One region of the Ohtaekwangia kribbensis genome, then DNA from elsewhere that is predicted to be linked to it. Evidence: riboswitches for the same ligand, from Rfam matches in the RefSeq annotation. Region 1 holds a riboswitch; each other region holds the start of a gene.
The links. Region 1 has a riboswitch for S-adenosylmethionine ahead of ACFQ21_RS12485 (O-acetylhomoserine aminocarboxypropyltransferase/cysteine synthase family protein). Riboswitches for the same ligand answer to the same signal wherever they lie in the genome.

Region 1 (5,462 bases):
CCCATACGTGCCGTGCCCATTTCATGAATACCGAGTCCCATGTTATCGGCTACATCATACGTTCTTACGTTTTTGAAACCCGCACCTTCCAGCATCTCAGCGGCTGACTCTTTCATGTCTTTGCGCATTGCTTTTTCGTTCTCCTTCCACTCGGCATCGATGTTGAGTGTCGGCAAACCATATATATCTTTCTTATCGGCGTTGATTGTTACTTTGTTTTCATAGTATGGCAGACACTCGCCAAAACCGGTTATACCAATCTTCCACGGCCCCGGATTCTCTAACGACTTCTTCAGATCTGCTCCAAACGACATCTCCGCAACACCACGTGCCCAACTCTCACGACTTGCACCACCCTGATATCCGAAACCACGTATATAGTCTGTACGTTTATCGTTGCCTATATTCCGGAAGCGTGGTATATATATACCGTTTGGTCTGCGACCGATATAGTATTTATCTTCAAAGCCCTCTACGTCTGCCTCGGCACCGGTACGGTATTGATGATCCATTAAGTAATGACCAAGATGACCACTGTTATTACCGAGCCCTTGCGGATGACTGCTTGAAATCGAGTTTAACAGAACAAATGTACTCGCCAATGCAGATGCGTTCAGGAATATAACTTTCGCAAAAAACTCAATCTCTTCTTTTGTATTGGCATCCAGCACGCGAACACCTATAGCCTTGCGCTTTTGTTCGTCATAAATTACTGAATGAACAATAGAGTGTGGACGCAACGTCATGTTACCTGTTTTCATGGCAGCCGGCAACGTAGAAGCATTGCTGCTAAAGTATGCACCATACGGACAACCGCGATCGCACATGTTACGCGACTGGCAAACACCGCGTGAAGGATCGTGCGGAAGCGGAGCCGTTAAATGTGCTACGCGACCTATCGTAAGTTTCCTTCCGAATTTCTCGGATAGTTTATCGCGAAATACTTCTTCAACACAATTCAATTCCATAGGCGGAAGAAATTTACCATCGGGCAAATGCGGTATACCTTCTGCCTGACCGCTTACACCTATATATGACTCTACATAGTCGTACCACGGAGCAAGATCTTTATAGCGTATAGGCCAATCTATACCAACACCATCTTTTGCATTGGCTTCGAAATCAAGATCCGACAACCGGTATGTTTGTTTACCCCACATAAGAGAACGTCCACCGGCATGATAGCCACGAATCCAGTCGAACGGTTTTACTTCTGTATATGGATTTTCAAGATCATTTACCCACCAATGTTTATTGGCTTGGTTTACCCAGTACGTACGAGATTGAACCGGGTAAAATTTTAATTCTTCTTCGGTAAGTTTATTACCGTGCGGTAACTGCCATGGGTCTTTCGTCATGGTAGGGTAATCAACCTGGTGCTTTACATCCCGGCCCCGTTCCAGTACAAGCGTTTTTAGTCCTTTCTCTGTCAGCTCTTTTGCCGCCCATCCTCCGCTTATACCCGTACCTACAACAATAGCATCATAGGTATTTTGTTTTTGCGCTTCAATATTTAGGTTCATGTCTGGTAGGTTTGAACGATTAATTAACGACTTAATATCGTGAATGAAAAATTTAAACTGCTTTTTATGAGCAACAGCATTTTATAACCAGATTCGTGTAATTTTAATCAGTATACAGGTTTATTTATCAGAAGATTTCATCCTTCTGAAACGCATTAGAAAATAACGCTGCGATCGTGTAGTTAGTACGTTACAGCGATTTACCCTACACAGACTCGAATAAAAGCTGGAAACAAACAGAATATAACTATATATTTATTGAATGCTAGCAAGATGCGTGAGCATGTTATACTATGAAACAGACAGGGGCTGAAGAAAATAAAGTTGAAGAAGCAAAGACATTATTGAAGCAGGCTTTTGATTGCAGAAGTTATGATCTGCAAAAAAGTATAGCACTGGCGCAACGTGTCATCACGATAAGTGAACAGATTGAAGATGCTGAACTTTCTGCGCTGGCAAAAAATCAGCTGGCACTATACCTCATGATCCGGGGCGACTACAATAAAGTATTAAGCCTTGCCGAAGATGCCCTGAAGTTTTTTGACAATAACCAGGACATGAAAGGTATAGCAGATGCAAAATATGCTATAGCCGGAGTTCATTATAAAACTGATAATTTTCATTTAGGATTAGTATACCTGCTCGATTGTCTTTTCATCTATCGCAACCTGGGCGATCACTATAACGAAGCGCGCGTACTAAAATCACTCGGTACTATATATGAATACCTGGACGACCAGGAGAATGCTATCAGTTCATATTTAAGTTCGGTTGCTGCCGGGCGCCTTACCAACGATCCCAACCTCGAGTCAAATGCTTACAATCCGCTTTCCGGTATATATCTGAAACGCGGACTTATTGATCTTGCATTGGCTACGGTCGAAAAAAGTATTACGCTAAAAAAACAAACCAACGACATACGCGGACTTGGTTTTTCACTCTACGGTCGCGGCAAAGTATATATCAAACTCAAACGCTTTGATGAAGCGCTGGAAGACCTGAATCAATCACTCAAGATACACCTGGAAGCAAGCGATCAATTGGGTATTGCCATGACGCACAACAAACTCGGTGTACTCTATTATGAGCTTGGTAAAAATGACAAAGCCTGCGAGCACCTGGAGCTGGCACAACAGGTGGCCAACCAGTATAACATCCGGTTTGTACGCTATAAATCGCTGTATAATCTTCACCTGGTAGCGCGCAGTGAAGGTAAGTTAGACGAAGCGATTCGTTACCTGGATGAGTATATCGTGATCAAGGAATCGCTTGTCGTGTCTCATACTTATAACGCTGTAAAAAGTTATGAAGCCATCGCGAAAGTAAAATTTCTGGAAATGGAGGCCGAGATACAGCGCAGCAAAACAGAGATCATTGAAAAGAAAAATGCCGAACTCGACTCATTCTTTTATCGTGTCTCACACGATCTGAAAGGCCCTATATCTTCGCTGCTCGGCTTGAATAACCTGATGAAGCTTGAGATCAAAGACGAGCACATCCTAAAGTATATTGATATGTATCAGTCACAGATTGTGCGCATTGATAATATCGTGCTTGATCTCATCAACATTACACGCATGAACCACATGGAGGTTAAGCGCACAAAGATAGATTTTGAGACACTGCTGAATGACTGCATCTCTACCTATCACTTCCTGGAAAACTTTAAGCACATACGGTTTACCATTGAAGTTGAAGCCGGTCTTGAATTTTACTCCGAGTGGGCGATTGTCAATACTATTCTGCAGAATCTTATCGAGAATGCCATCAAGTATTCTATGCCGGAGAAAGAGCCTACCGTGCGCATTGCAGTTTCGCGCGATGATAATTTTCTGATCATTATTGTAGAAGATAATGGTATAGGTATAGATCCGCGATTGCAGTCAAAAGTTTTTAATATGTTCTTCCGTGCAAACGATCATGTAGAAGGTACAGGGCTCGGGCTCTATATTTTGAAACGTGCCGTGGAGCGTTTGCATGGCGAAGTGTCTGTTAAAAGTGAAGTGTATCAAGGTACAGCGTTCACGGTAAAATTGCCATTTCAGAAGCCCTGACCGAATTTTCATCTGAATTACTAACAGTTGTACGCGAATCGCAGTAAAAAATTTTTCCCGCAAGACTTGGAAACAACTTTCGCAGACTCTACGTTTGTGGTATCAAAGTCGAATAAGCACTCTTGCTTGATCGATTTATAAAGAAGCGCGGAGAGACAGGCTCTAAGAAGCGCTAGCAACCACTCCCGATAATAAGGAAAAGGTGCTAAATCCTGACTCCGGTTTGGATGGTCCATGCCGGGAAATATAAACCGATGAAAATGAAAAGCATCATTAACACCATCATTTCCGGGTCAGGCTTGCATAGCCTCCGTGCTTATCTTTCCGAAATTATTCATGCTATTAACAACTGCATGTGCAACGCATGTTGTTGTTGCGCGTACTGTTGCTGCTAATCTATAGCGCACCGCTTTCAGCAACAGACGAGTCTCACGATCTGCCATACGTGACAGGCATGATTACGGCTACGTATACTTCTCTATAGCAAAAATCCTCTTTCAGAAATTTTAGTCATTCACCCGAATAAAAAAATATAGTTATGTCAAATCTACATTTTGAAACCCTCCAACTCCATGCCGGCCAGGAAATCGATCCTACAACCCGCTCACGTGCTGTACCTATTTATCAGACTACGTCCTATACATTTAAGGACTCTGAACACGGTGCCAATCTTTTTGCATTAAAAGAATTTGGCAATATATATACCCGCATCATGAACCCGACAACCGATGTGTTTGAAAAACGCATTGCTGCCCTCGAAGGCGGTGTCGCTGCACTCGCTACAGGCTCGGGACAAGCTGCACAATTTTTAGCACTCAATAACATTCTTCAGACTGGTGATAACTTTGTCTCCACTTCCTTTCTATATGGAGGTACCTATAACCAGTTCAAAGTTGCTTTCAAACGCCTCGGTATAGATGCGCGCTTTGCTGAAGGTGATAAACCAGAAGCTTTCGAAAAGCTGATTGACAAGAATACAAAAGCACTATATCTGGAAACGATTGGTAACCCGGGCTTTAACATTCCTGATTTTGAAGCCATCGCAGCGCTTGCTAAAAAACATGATCTGCCACTTATTGTTGATAATACATTTGGTGCTGCCGGATACTTGTTCCGCCCGCTGGAACATGGCGCACATATAGTAGTACAATCGGCAACAAAATGGATTGGTGGTCATGGTACATCTATAGGTGGTGTAATTGTAGATGGCGGAAACTATAACTGGGGCAATGGCAAATTTCCACAGTTCATAGAACCATCCGAAGGATATCACGGTCTTAAATTCTGGGAAGTATTTGGTGAAGGTAATCCGCTGGGCTTACCAAATATAGCCTTCATCATCCGCGCACGCGTGGAAGGTCTGCGTGATTTCGGACCATCCTTAAGTCCGTTCAATTCATTCCTGTTGCTGCAAGGACTTGAGACACTTTCACTGCGCGTACAGCGCTCGGTAGATAATGCACTTGCCCTGGCACAGTGGCTTGAGCAACACGAACTGGTAGAGAGTGTAAACTACCCGGGCTTAACAAGCAGCACCTATCACAAGCTTGCTAAAAAATATTTACGCAATGGTTTTGGTGGGGTATTCTCTTTCACGCTGAAAGGTACCAAGCAACACACCGCTAAATTTGTAGACAGCCTTAAACTGATTAGTCACCTGGCAAATGTAGGCGATGCTAAAACACTCATCATTCAACCTTCCGCTACAACCCATCAGCAACTCAATGAAGAAGAACAGATCACAGCCGGTGTACTGCCTACCCTGCTGAGAATTTCTGCCGGCATTGAACACATTGATGATATCAAAGCAGACCTGCAGCAGGCATTTGCAAAAGTATATGAAGGAGAATTGATAGCCTGATTAAAGTATAAATCCTAGTTAAAG
Region 2 (5,462 bases), on a different contig from region 1:
TTGTGATACCTCCCAGCGCTACGGCTGTCCAGTCTTCATGTAATACAAATCCTTTTTTTTCGCTTAAGGTCTGTGTTGCAGTACTCATATGTTGGGCGCGTGATAAACTAAGAATGTATAAATGTACTCAACCCGAAAGAACATATGAAAACAAAAACGGTGAAGCTTCATGAACGGAGAATGTAGCAGGAGAGTGGCTTGGTGGCTACGGAATGCACCAGTGTCTTTCGAGAAATTCCACCAAAATTCTTTTTAAGACCGGTGCATCCGGAAGCCGTTTTGTTCATGGCCGGAAGAGGATCTCAACTCACCTGACCAGATTTGTATATACCGTTTTACGTCACTGTTACCCGGTATAATTTTTATTGTCTACCAAATCTATAGACAAATGTAAGTAACGATACTTTATATGCAAGTATTCGTGCTATAATTTTTTTTAAATGGTAAGCGCGATCTCTCTTATCTTTTGCAACCGCTGCTCGAGGTATTGACTGAGGTGATCTAGCGGATTAAAATCAATGCCTTCAATATGTATGCTGCGTGAACTTGTATGCGGGCGGATCGCATAGAAATATACCTGGTTTGTTTTTCGATCGGTAACATATTCGATGCTGCCGGTATCGATCAAAGCTGCATGCGCTATTCTCTCCAGCGTGTTCAGAATTTCCAGGGATGGTGCAAATACACTCGCTTTAACTTCAATCGGCCAGCGCTCGGGTTCGTCACCGGCATGGTATATTTTAACAGCATAGAGCACGCGACCATTCAGAATCTCAACGCGGTTGATATGGTTGCCCTTGGGCCGGATATACTCTTGCACCAGCCATGACTTATCGTTTTGTAAATGCAGTTCATCTTTTACGAGGGCATTCACCAGTTCGTTTGCACTTTCAAAGCGCATGGTAACAGCAGGATCGCTGATGCCATTACTCTTTATAATGATTGGGAAGCGAAGTTCATTGCTGGCGGCCAGCAACTGGTCAATGCTGCTCACGATGCGTGTTTTCGGAAAAGGTATACCCAGCGAAGCGAACAGGGCCAGTTGTCGCGACCGGGTACTGATAATCTCCGTAACGCGCGACCCGTTTACAACCTGACTGCTGTTGTGTACACCACTTACCTTTTCCACATGTTTTACATATTCTACGGTTTGAGCAATACCCAGTGCGTTGTGCGCCAGGTAAGGTGGTGAACTCATGTCGTTGAACACGAGGCTATAGGGCACTTCATATTGGGCAGGATCATACAGGTGGTCTGCCGGATTTATTATTTCATAGGGAATTCCCCGCGTCAGCAGCTTTTCAAACAAGGGATTATATTGTTCAGGGTGGCCGTATATAATGCCGACCGGTCTTTCAAAAAATGTGAACATGGTTGTAGTTTAATTTTAGCGTAACAGTTTTATATAGTCCATCAGGCAGCCTTGCGGAATGCCGGAATAAGATTTTTATGTTTCTTACTTCCTACCAGTGGCAGCAGGTGCAGGTATAGCGGTGTTGTGCTTTGCTCCGTTTTAGGTTTATACTTACCCACGATCATCGGTATATACATTACTCTTCTGCGACTGGCTGCACCGGTCAGTGGCGATGGCGCCACGCGATGCCATATTCTGCCATCGTGAATAACGAGGTCGCCTGCTTTTGCTTCTACCAATACCTCGTCTTTATCGCCATAGTTATTCAGGTAGTATTTTTTTCGGAAGAGTAAATCCCACAGTCCTTGTTTATGGGTGCCGGGCAAAACGCGGAGTCCGCCTTTATCGGCTGTAGAATCATCCAGGTAAAAGCCGATGTTTAACATAGGCGCTACTTTCTTACCGTAGAATATATCACGTGCGCTATCGGTATGCCAGCCCATGTGGTAGAAATTACTTCCTTCTGTATTGACATAGTGATTGAATACCACACCATCTTTCTCTTCGAGACCGAGGCGTGCGCCTTCCGGCATTAAGACTTTTAATGCCTGCAGAGCCGGGTTGTTGGCGAATGCTCTTACGGCATCGCTGTGTTGATTGGTAAATGCAAAACGTTGTACAATGGTATCACCATTTTCATCTGTACCATATTTGATCGGCACACCATTTACTTTCTGAACATTTGATTTTACCCACTGGCGTTGCACCTGCTCGGTAGAGTTAATAATAGTATCAACAGTTTCCTGTGACGCATAGTTTTCAAAGTGAATGAAGCCGTTCTTTTGAAAGAACTCAATTTGTTCTGTTGTTAATGTACCTTCGAATGTGAATTTTTTATAAGAAGCCATGATCGTTCAATGTTAAGGTGGACGTATAAGTATATATTTAGTAAGGGTGTGATGAATTCAGTGCTCATCAACATCGGTATAGTATATGGAAACAGTTCATTTTCATACGCTTGTTTTTTGCGGTACAAAATATTCCCTGTGCATTCCCCGCGCGAGGATGCAGTGTTTGCAAGTCATTAAAATTTCTATAGGGGATTTTTGAAAAGGCGAAATCAACAACAACAGTTGTTCATACAGTAATTCATGTTGATGGCCTGGGCGTACATACTGTTACGAACGGAGAAATTTTTTGTGTGTTTCATGTTGGTTAAAAATTTTATAGTTCCAATTTTTTTTATTGGTAGGAATTAGCACCTTTTCAACCTGCGGTTGATAGGTTGCTAGGGGATCGCTGAGCCTAGTCTCTACTCCCTTCTGTATAAAACCAATCTGGTGAGAATTGATTTGTCTACTAAATCGATAGACAAATATCAGTATTAATCGTTAACGTGCAAATCTTTTTGAAAAAAATATTTAGAATTTTAAAGCACCGCTATAATTCATTGGCTGCCATGATTTGCGAATCGATGTCAGAAATAGTTCGTCATCTACTTCAAAAATGGGCTACCGCGCCCAGTCATAAATTTTCATGGTAAAAAGCAGTTGCCTGGTATTACGCAGAAGAGCGGGCCTTGCAGTGCTCCGAACAAACGAGCAGGTTGATCCAATGGTAGTTAAGTTCCATAATGCGTGGGTTCAGGTATTTCTTCAGAAGCAATAAAGATACCACATTGTATACATGTAAAGAGCCCGCAGTATAGCGAGCTCTTCATCCCCGGCATTATCGGGTGGTCAGGGTGTTTTGCGCAACCAAATCAATGAGACAGCTTTTGCAGCAAGTTTTTTTAACCAATAAACCATCGACCCTGTTTCACCGGATATATAGCAGGGATATACTTTATGGATTGGCCTTGCGTATGTATACATTGCCATATTTTGATTCGAAGCTATAGCGTGGACCATTGCCCGGTTTTGCAGAGACATAGGTGTGAAAATGTTCATCCTTGTCCATGCCGCCAAACTTGGCTTCCAGGTTAGTGAAGATCTCGCCATAATTTGTTTCAGCGACTAGCTCTCCCGTTGCTTTTTCAACCAGGGCTGCATCTACAGCACCGTATGTAGATGTAACGGAGAGCGGCCCGGTAAACTCTTTGATCTCCACCGTTCCATAAACAGATTCAACACGGGTGTCGGTGTTACGCGGTACCTTAATCTCCAGTACAATTTCAATATCAACGCCATTAGACATCATATCAAATTTACTCTTGCCGGTTTGCTGTTTGTATTTATCGAGTTCTTCCTTGTTTTTAAAAGTGATGGTTTGCGTACCATCTTTAATTGTATAGAACCGGGGCAGGTTTTTCATGTCAGCAATCTGGCTGCGAATGTTAACCGTATTACCAGATACAGAGAGGTCTAATGTAAACGCATTATCATTTTCTCCGTTGTTGATACTTACAGTTCCCTGGATGGAGACTTCATTTTTATCCCAGGTGCTAACCCGGACCAGTTCGGGGTAATCGAAGTGCATGACTATATTTTGTCCGGGCTTAACCGCGATAGATTTGTTGATAGCGGTTTGCGCGTATTCCTTTACCGGAATAATAAGCCCGACTATGATGAACAGTATATTTTTCATAGCAAGAAGTTTGGGGGTGAAGCTGCTCCGATCGATAGGTATAGATCGAAGCAGTCAGATTTTATTTCTTCCGGAGGTATACATTGCTGTGTGTGGAAGACAAGTAGATGTCCAATCCACCACCGTTGAGCTTGCCGCTTACATTGTCGCTATATTTTACCATGTTGTTGGTCTTCTCGATCTCGATCTTGAAATCTGGATCAACAAAGATCTCTCCGTATACCGTGCCTAATTTTAGGTTTGCTTTCAGTGTAGTAGGGAAGGCTACATCTACATGGCCGTGTACCGATATGATCGATACAGGGTTCTTTATATTCGGACTCAGGGAAGCGTCAATGTCACCGTGTACAGTTTTGATCGTCATCGGGCCGGTTGTGTTGTTTAGTACAACACCGTTGTGTACAGTTGATACTTCGATCTCACCTTCAAAGTTCTTGAATGTTACACGATCGCCATACGGTGATGTATGGGAATAAGACACCACGACTCCTTTGGGAACTTTGATGATGACATCAGGACCATCCATCTTCTTCAATTGCTGCACTTCAATTACCCCGCCTTTTTCTACTACCGATAAACCTATACCGGTGTTATCTTCCAGGCCCATGCTGCTGATGGCGCGTAGTCCTTTGGCGCGTTCGTCATCATCTTTTTTACCATTGCGCGATGTAAAGATTATCTCATTGCCAGCGTAGCCTTCAATCTCTACGTGGTTTACTTCTTTAATTTCCAGGCGACCTGTGCTCTTGGCAAGTTTATATTCCTGTGCCTGTATAAACCCTGTTATAAAAACCACCAGGGCTACCGCTGCAAATACCTTTTTCATATTTCGTTGATGTTTTGATTTTCTTACTAAATGTGACTTGAATTTTCTCAGCTTCGAGTTTTTAGCTTTGAGCTTCGAGTTTGAAAGTTGTGTGGGTGTGATTTAGCATGCTATAATATATCTTCATGAAAGTTTCAGTATTCCTGCGTGTGCTTCATCTTTTACCTCTTTTAAAGCTTCTTCATCGTTCGTAATGCGTTGAAGCTCTTTCACGGTGCCTTGTGCCCGTATCTCTACCAGTATTCGGATGAGTGCTATTTGTACGATCGGATCCTTCTGTGTGGTGAGTGATGCAATCAATATTTTGCGTACGTTTTGTTCTTTGTTGAATTTGCTGAGTGCGTCCAGCGCAGCCAGGCGTACATTGGTGTTTGAATCTTCATTCATCGCGTTGGCAAGTGCAAGTATAATTTCATCATCGGGCCGCTCCATCTTCAGTGCTACCGTTGCACCCAACACTCGTTGACTTGCTGACTGATGATTGTCGAGCATCGTCATCATCATGTTCTTGGTGGCTTGCATCTCTTTCCGTATATCAGCAAGCTCCTGTTGTTGTCGCTCATATTTACTGATCCAGTATCCTATACCTCCGCCCAGCACCACCAGTGCCACCGCAGCTGCAACGCGATAGAAGGCAGGCTGAAAGAAAATGGTCTTATTTTTTTTTGAAGACCGTATTTCTTCTTCAATCAGTTT
Region 3 (5,462 bases), on a different contig from region 1:
CCGTATGAATGCGCGATGTAGTCGCTCCTCCAATTAATAGGGGCAATTCCATTTTCTCACGCTGCATTTCTTTGGCAACGTGCACCATCTCATCGAGTGATGGCGTGATCAAACCACTCAACCCGATGACATCAACCTTCTCGCGTTTGGCCGCTTCAATGATCTTTTCAGAAGGCACCATTACGCCAAGGTCTACCACTTCGTAGTTGTTACATGCGAGCACTACACCCACTATATTTTTACCGATGTCGTGTACATCGCCCTTCACGGTGGCCATTAATATTTTTGCTGCTGCTTTGCCCTGATCTCCTGTCAGCCTCTTCTCTTCTTCGAGGAAAGGCGTGAGGTAGGCAACGGATTTTTTCATTACCCGCGCGCTCTTTACAACCTGCGGTAAAAACATTTTACCACTGCCGAACAGATCTCCTACTACGTTCATTCCGGCCATCAACGGACCTTCAATAACATATAGCGGGCGACCATATTTGATTCGCGCTTCTTCGGTATCCTGATCGATATAGTCTATTACACCTTTTACCAGTGCATGCGTAATGCGTTCTTCAACGGTGCCTTTGCGCCATTCATCATCTGTCTCTTTTTTCTTCGCAGCACCTTTTACAGTCTCCGCGAATTCCAGTAGACGTTCCGTTGCATCGTCTCTGCGATTCAATAGAACATCTTCAACGCGCTCGAGTAATTCTTTATCGATCTCGTCATATACTTCCAGCATCGTTGGGTTTACTATACCCATATCCATTCCATGTTGTATAGCGTGGTATAGAAATGCTGAGTGCATGGCTTCGCGCACTTTCTGATTACCGCGGAAGCTGAACGACACGTTACTCACACCACCACTCACGTGCGCACCCGGAAGATTTTCACGGATCCATTTGGTTGCTTTGAAGAAATCGAGCGCATAGTTCCGATGCTCTTCTATACCCGTTGCTACGGGAAATATATTCGGATCGAAAATGATGTCCTGTGGCGGAAACTTTACTTCGTTCACCAGTATATCATACGCGCGTTTGCAAATGGAAATTCTTCTCTCGTATGTATCGGCCTGCCCGTGTTCATCGAATGCCATCACTACGACAGCAGCTCCGTAACGTCTTACAAGTTTGGCTTGTCGTACAAACTCTTCTTCACCAGACTTTAAACTGATCGAGTTGACTATACCTTTTCCCTGCAGACATTTCAAACCTTCTTCAATCACTTCCCATTTGGACGAGTCAACCATCACGGGTACAACCGCGATCTCCGGTTCGGATGCCATCAGGTTCAGGTAGCGCACCATGGCTGCTTTGGAATCCAACATCCCTTCGTCCATGTTCACATCAATAACCTGCGCGCCTCCGCGCACCTGGTCCAATGCTACTTCGAGTGCTTCTTCAAACTTATCTTCTTTAATGAGTTTTAAGAATTTGGCGGAGCCGGTAACATTGGTTCGCTCACCTATATTGACAAAGTTAGAACTGGGAGTAATGGTGACTCCCTCCAGTCCACTTAACAATAAATATTTAGACATGTTCTTCTACTACTCCTCTGGGGTTATATTTCTTCGCTATCTCAGCAATCAGTTTAATATGCTCGGGTGTTGTTCCGCAGCAACCGCCAACAATGTTGATCAGTCCTTCTTTCAAAAAGACTTCAACCTGTTGTCCCATTTCCTCGGGTGTCTGATCGTAATGACCAAACTCGTTGGGAAGTCCTGCGTTCGGATAAGCACTCACGAAGTACGGAGCCTTCTCATTGAGTACTTGCAGGTAAGGTCTTAGCTGGCTCGCACCCAACGCACAGTTCAATCCTATACTTAGTAAGGGTACATGCGAAACCGAAATCAGGAATGCCTCGGTGGTTTGTCCGGAAAGTGTGCGACCACTCGCATCCGTTATTGTACCCGATACCATGATGGGTAACTTTCTTCCTATCTCATCAAACAACTCCTGTATAGCAAACAAAGCTGCTTTTACATTGAGTGTATCAATGATGGTTTCAAGCAAGAGTATATCTGCTCCGCCATCAATAAGTCCTTTCGCTTGTTGCTTGAATGCGAGTGCGAGTTCATCAAATGTAATGGCACGAAAGCCAGGGTTATTTACATCTGGTGAAAGGGAAGCCGTCTTATTGGTTGGCCCCATAGCACCTGCTACAAAGCGAGGTTTGCTGGGATCTTTCTTCGTAAATTCTTCGGCTACCTCTTTCGCTATTTTTGCTGAGTAATAGTTCAGATCATATACCGCGTCTTCCAGGTGATAATCGGCTTGCGCGATGGTAGTACCGCTGAATGTGTTGGTCTCGATAATATCAGCACCCGCTTCAAGGTACTGGCGATGTATAGCTTTGATAATATCAGGACGAGTTATTGAAAGAATATCATTGTTTCCTTTGAGCGGGAAGCCATGATCTTTAAAACGCTCTCCCCGGAAATCTTCTTCCTCAAGTTTATACCGTTGGATCATGGTACCCATAGCACCATCAATCACGAGTATACGTTCCTTTAAAATGTCTTCGATTTTCATAAAGCCCTCCGCGTTTAGTTATTGCTATCCAGAGAGCCACTGTAAGGTGGGTTAACTTATCTTTTCCGTTACATCATGCAAAGTAACGAAAGGGATTTAGCACAACATTCGTTAACATAGCTAACGAATAGGATGCTAAGACGTCATCGGGCCCATTCCCTCGGTCTTTCTGGATAAGCTTTGGCAAAGAAAATGAATAGGAATGAAACTACAAAACAACTTACCGTAAACGATACCCTATTCTGATACCTAACACCGGGCAGGGTACCACACGATCTTCTTCATTGGGTATATCAAAAAACAAATCATCTTCCATTCCTTCCGGAAAGGCCGGTATACCGTTTGGTCTTACCTCATCATAGTCAACAAATCGTATGGTCCACCCGGAGTTTACATCGAGAAAAAAATCGGAGAAAAAGTACTTGATCAGTCCAAACTTTACACTGAAGCCTTGTTCATTATACTGCACCGGGTAATAGTGATAGCGTATAATGGTATGCTCGCAGTCATTACCAAAACATTCCTGCTGGCGGAATAGTCTGTCGAATTCAATATCGTTTTTGTAATACTCGGCTGCACCATAAAAAATCAACCTTCGGTATACAATAGGTGCAAAGTATTTTCGCACTTCGAGTTTCATTTTATAGCCGCGCTTGTCGCGATACGATTCATCCTGGTTCGTATAGTTGATCACATGTCCATACTCTGCCTGTGCTGTAAACGTGCGGGTAATTTTCTTCTCGTATGAGAACTCGAGTGTTGGATAAAAATTAATCAAATGAAACGGACTGAATTTCAACGCATGCCTCGGCACTAGTTTCTGATAGCGAAGTGAATCCTGGGCATGGGCGATCGTACCTAGTAAGGCGAGTAGTAGAGATAGAGTTGTACGTGTCACCGGGGCGTTAGTCGTTATTGGTTAATCGTTATTGGTTAATCGTTATCAGCAATGCTATACTTCCGTACGCGACACGGGGATTTTGCTTAGTAAGATGAGCGTACCGGTTTGCTGATCATAGCGGTATTGAAATACACCGTCTTCTCCTGTCAGCAACAAAATACCATTATTGGGTATAACATCGTAGGCATGTATATTTTCGATGTGGTGTTTCAGCTGTATAGATCGTTCATTTTGAATATCGAATACTTTAAGACCATGTTCGCCTTCGCAGATGAACAACAGATTACCATCGACACCAAGACCGTGTGGTGATAACATCGGGTAGTTAGCAATCAGCGAAGGATTATTTTTATTGGTGATGTCGATTATCTCCAGTGCATTGGCTCCGCGATTACAAGCGCTGCCGGCACGTAATGTAACAAAGGCCCGATCGCCCTGCACTACAACCGGATCGCATGAAACTATATGCGCATACCTGAAAATGAACGTGGGTGTTACCGGATCTGCTATACTATAGATATACATTGCATCGGTAGCACCGAGGTATAGGTACTCGCCTCTTGCCACGACTGTTTCAAGGCCGCCATTGGTGGAGATCGTATTTATTTTTTCAAATGTATTGTTCCGTATATCAAACACGGAAATCGTGCTCTGGCTGGCTATATACATATAGCCGTTGCTGATCGCGAACCGCGTCATCGAGCCGCCTGTTCCCTGTGAGTTATTCAGTTCACTGGAGGAGTCTGATTCGCATGCTGCGATGCAAATCAGCAACAGAAAGAATATTAATTTAGTAGCTCGCATAACATTCGTATTTTGTAAGGGTTGCTTTCTTCCATCCTGTTACAATGCCTTTGGTCTGGTCAACGCATTCAAAATAGTAACCTGCCGGTGGCGGAATACCAAGGTTCCAGTCTTGCAGCGATAACGTTCCGATGCTGGTAAGTTTTTCGAAATCATGTACTTCCAGCGCTACGAGATTTCCCATGTGGTCGGCATACAACACATTGTTTCGTATAGCCATGTCGGTATTTCCCAGTAACTGTACAAAACCTATTGCCTTCGGATTCTCCGGAGTGGTGTTGTCGAATACATGTATACCTTTGTTCACCTCATTCACCAATAGAAAACGTCCGTATACATAAATCTTTCCGGGGTTATTCACAGATCGTGCACTGGTTAACGTGACCTCTTGCGTTTGTGAGGTTCCATATACCGGGCGATATCCTTCTACGGGATCATCATACGAAGAGTACTCATTCACCCAGCAACCTGAAAGTACCAACAACAGAAGTGTCGGCACCATATAAAGTACAATCCTGCGTTTTATCATAAGCACAAACGTTTATTAAAATTTAACTTTGAAGAAGACGTTCAAAATAAATGATTTGATGATCTTTGTGCCGTCAAACCACTATAGCGGATATGATTTTTAGTTGTAGTATACATGCTCGCTTCTTCACATCCGGTTCGCTGATGAACCGCGACCTCGTTCGACACCCTTATCTCAACAACACACCCAACGCATGAAACTAGCTGCCATCGACATCGGTTCTAACGCTATACGCTTTCAGGTTTCTACCGTGCTGGCTAATAATCAGACACAACCTGTATTCAAAAAGTTGGAATACGTTCGCTTTCCGTTACGATTAGGACACGATGTATTTACCACCAACCGAATCAGCAACGCCAGCATCGCCAAATTCAAAAAACTGATGACGGCCTATAAACTGCTGCTGGAGTTGTATGAGGTAGATGACTATATGTTCTGTGCTACATCGGCCATGCGCGAATCCGACAACGGTCTTGAACTGGCCAACCAGGTAAAAGAAGAACTGGGTATAACTATTCATGTGATTGATGGCAATCGCGAAGCTGAATTGATCAACCGTGCCATAAGCTCGTACTTAACGGATAAAACATATCTGCATATTGATGTGGGTGGTGGTAGTACTGAATTGAACTTGTATGTGGCCGGTAAAAAAATCAAGACACGTTCGTTCAAGATTGGTTCGGTACGCGTGCTCGAACAAATAGACTCT

Region 2: it holds a riboswitch for S-adenosylmethionine, as region 1 does, so the genes downstream of both, ACFQ21_RS26850 (phytanoyl-CoA dioxygenase family protein) here and ACFQ21_RS12485 (O-acetylhomoserine aminocarboxypropyltransferase/cysteine synthase family protein) in region 1, are expected to answer to the same signal.
Region 3: it holds a riboswitch for S-adenosylmethionine, as region 1 does, so the genes downstream of both, ACFQ21_RS27565 (homocysteine S-methyltransferase family protein) here and ACFQ21_RS12485 (O-acetylhomoserine aminocarboxypropyltransferase/cysteine synthase family protein) in region 1, are expected to answer to the same signal.

The regions. Positions count from the first base shown of each region.
Region 1 is NZ_JBHTKA010000003.1:422,486-427,947, forward strand. It holds gene ACFQ21_RS12475 (GMC oxidoreductase) at 1-1,523, opposite strand, end outside; gene ACFQ21_RS12480 (tetratricopeptide repeat protein) at 1,817-3,577, shown strand; SAM riboswitch class I at 3,710-3,830, shown strand; gene ACFQ21_RS12485 (O-acetylhomoserine aminocarboxypropyltransferase/cysteine synthase family protein) at 4,116-5,438, shown strand.
Region 2 is NZ_JBHTKA010000014.1:222,564-228,025, forward strand. It holds gene ACFQ21_RS26840 (YeiH family protein) at 1-88, opposite strand, end outside; gene ACFQ21_RS26845 (ATP-grasp domain-containing protein) at 437-1,372, opposite strand; gene ACFQ21_RS26850 (phytanoyl-CoA dioxygenase family protein) at 1,414-2,262, opposite strand; SAM riboswitch class I at 2,576-2,687, opposite strand; gene ACFQ21_RS26855 (hypothetical protein) at 3,200-3,940, opposite strand; gene ACFQ21_RS26860 (DUF4097 family beta strand repeat-containing protein) at 4,002-4,766, opposite strand; gene ACFQ21_RS26865 (hypothetical protein) at 4,890-5,462, opposite strand, start outside.
Region 3 is NZ_JBHTKA010000015.1:167,607-173,068, reverse strand. It holds gene metH (methionine synthase) at 1-1,525, opposite strand, end outside; gene ACFQ21_RS27565 (homocysteine S-methyltransferase family protein) at 1,518-2,519, opposite strand; SAM riboswitch class I at 2,573-2,699, opposite strand; gene ACFQ21_RS27560 (hypothetical protein) at 2,740-3,417, opposite strand; gene ACFQ21_RS27555 (LVIVD repeat-containing protein) at 3,472-4,224, opposite strand; gene ACFQ21_RS27550 (hypothetical protein) at 4,211-4,753, opposite strand; gene ACFQ21_RS27545 (Ppx/GppA phosphatase family protein) at 4,947-5,462, shown strand, end outside.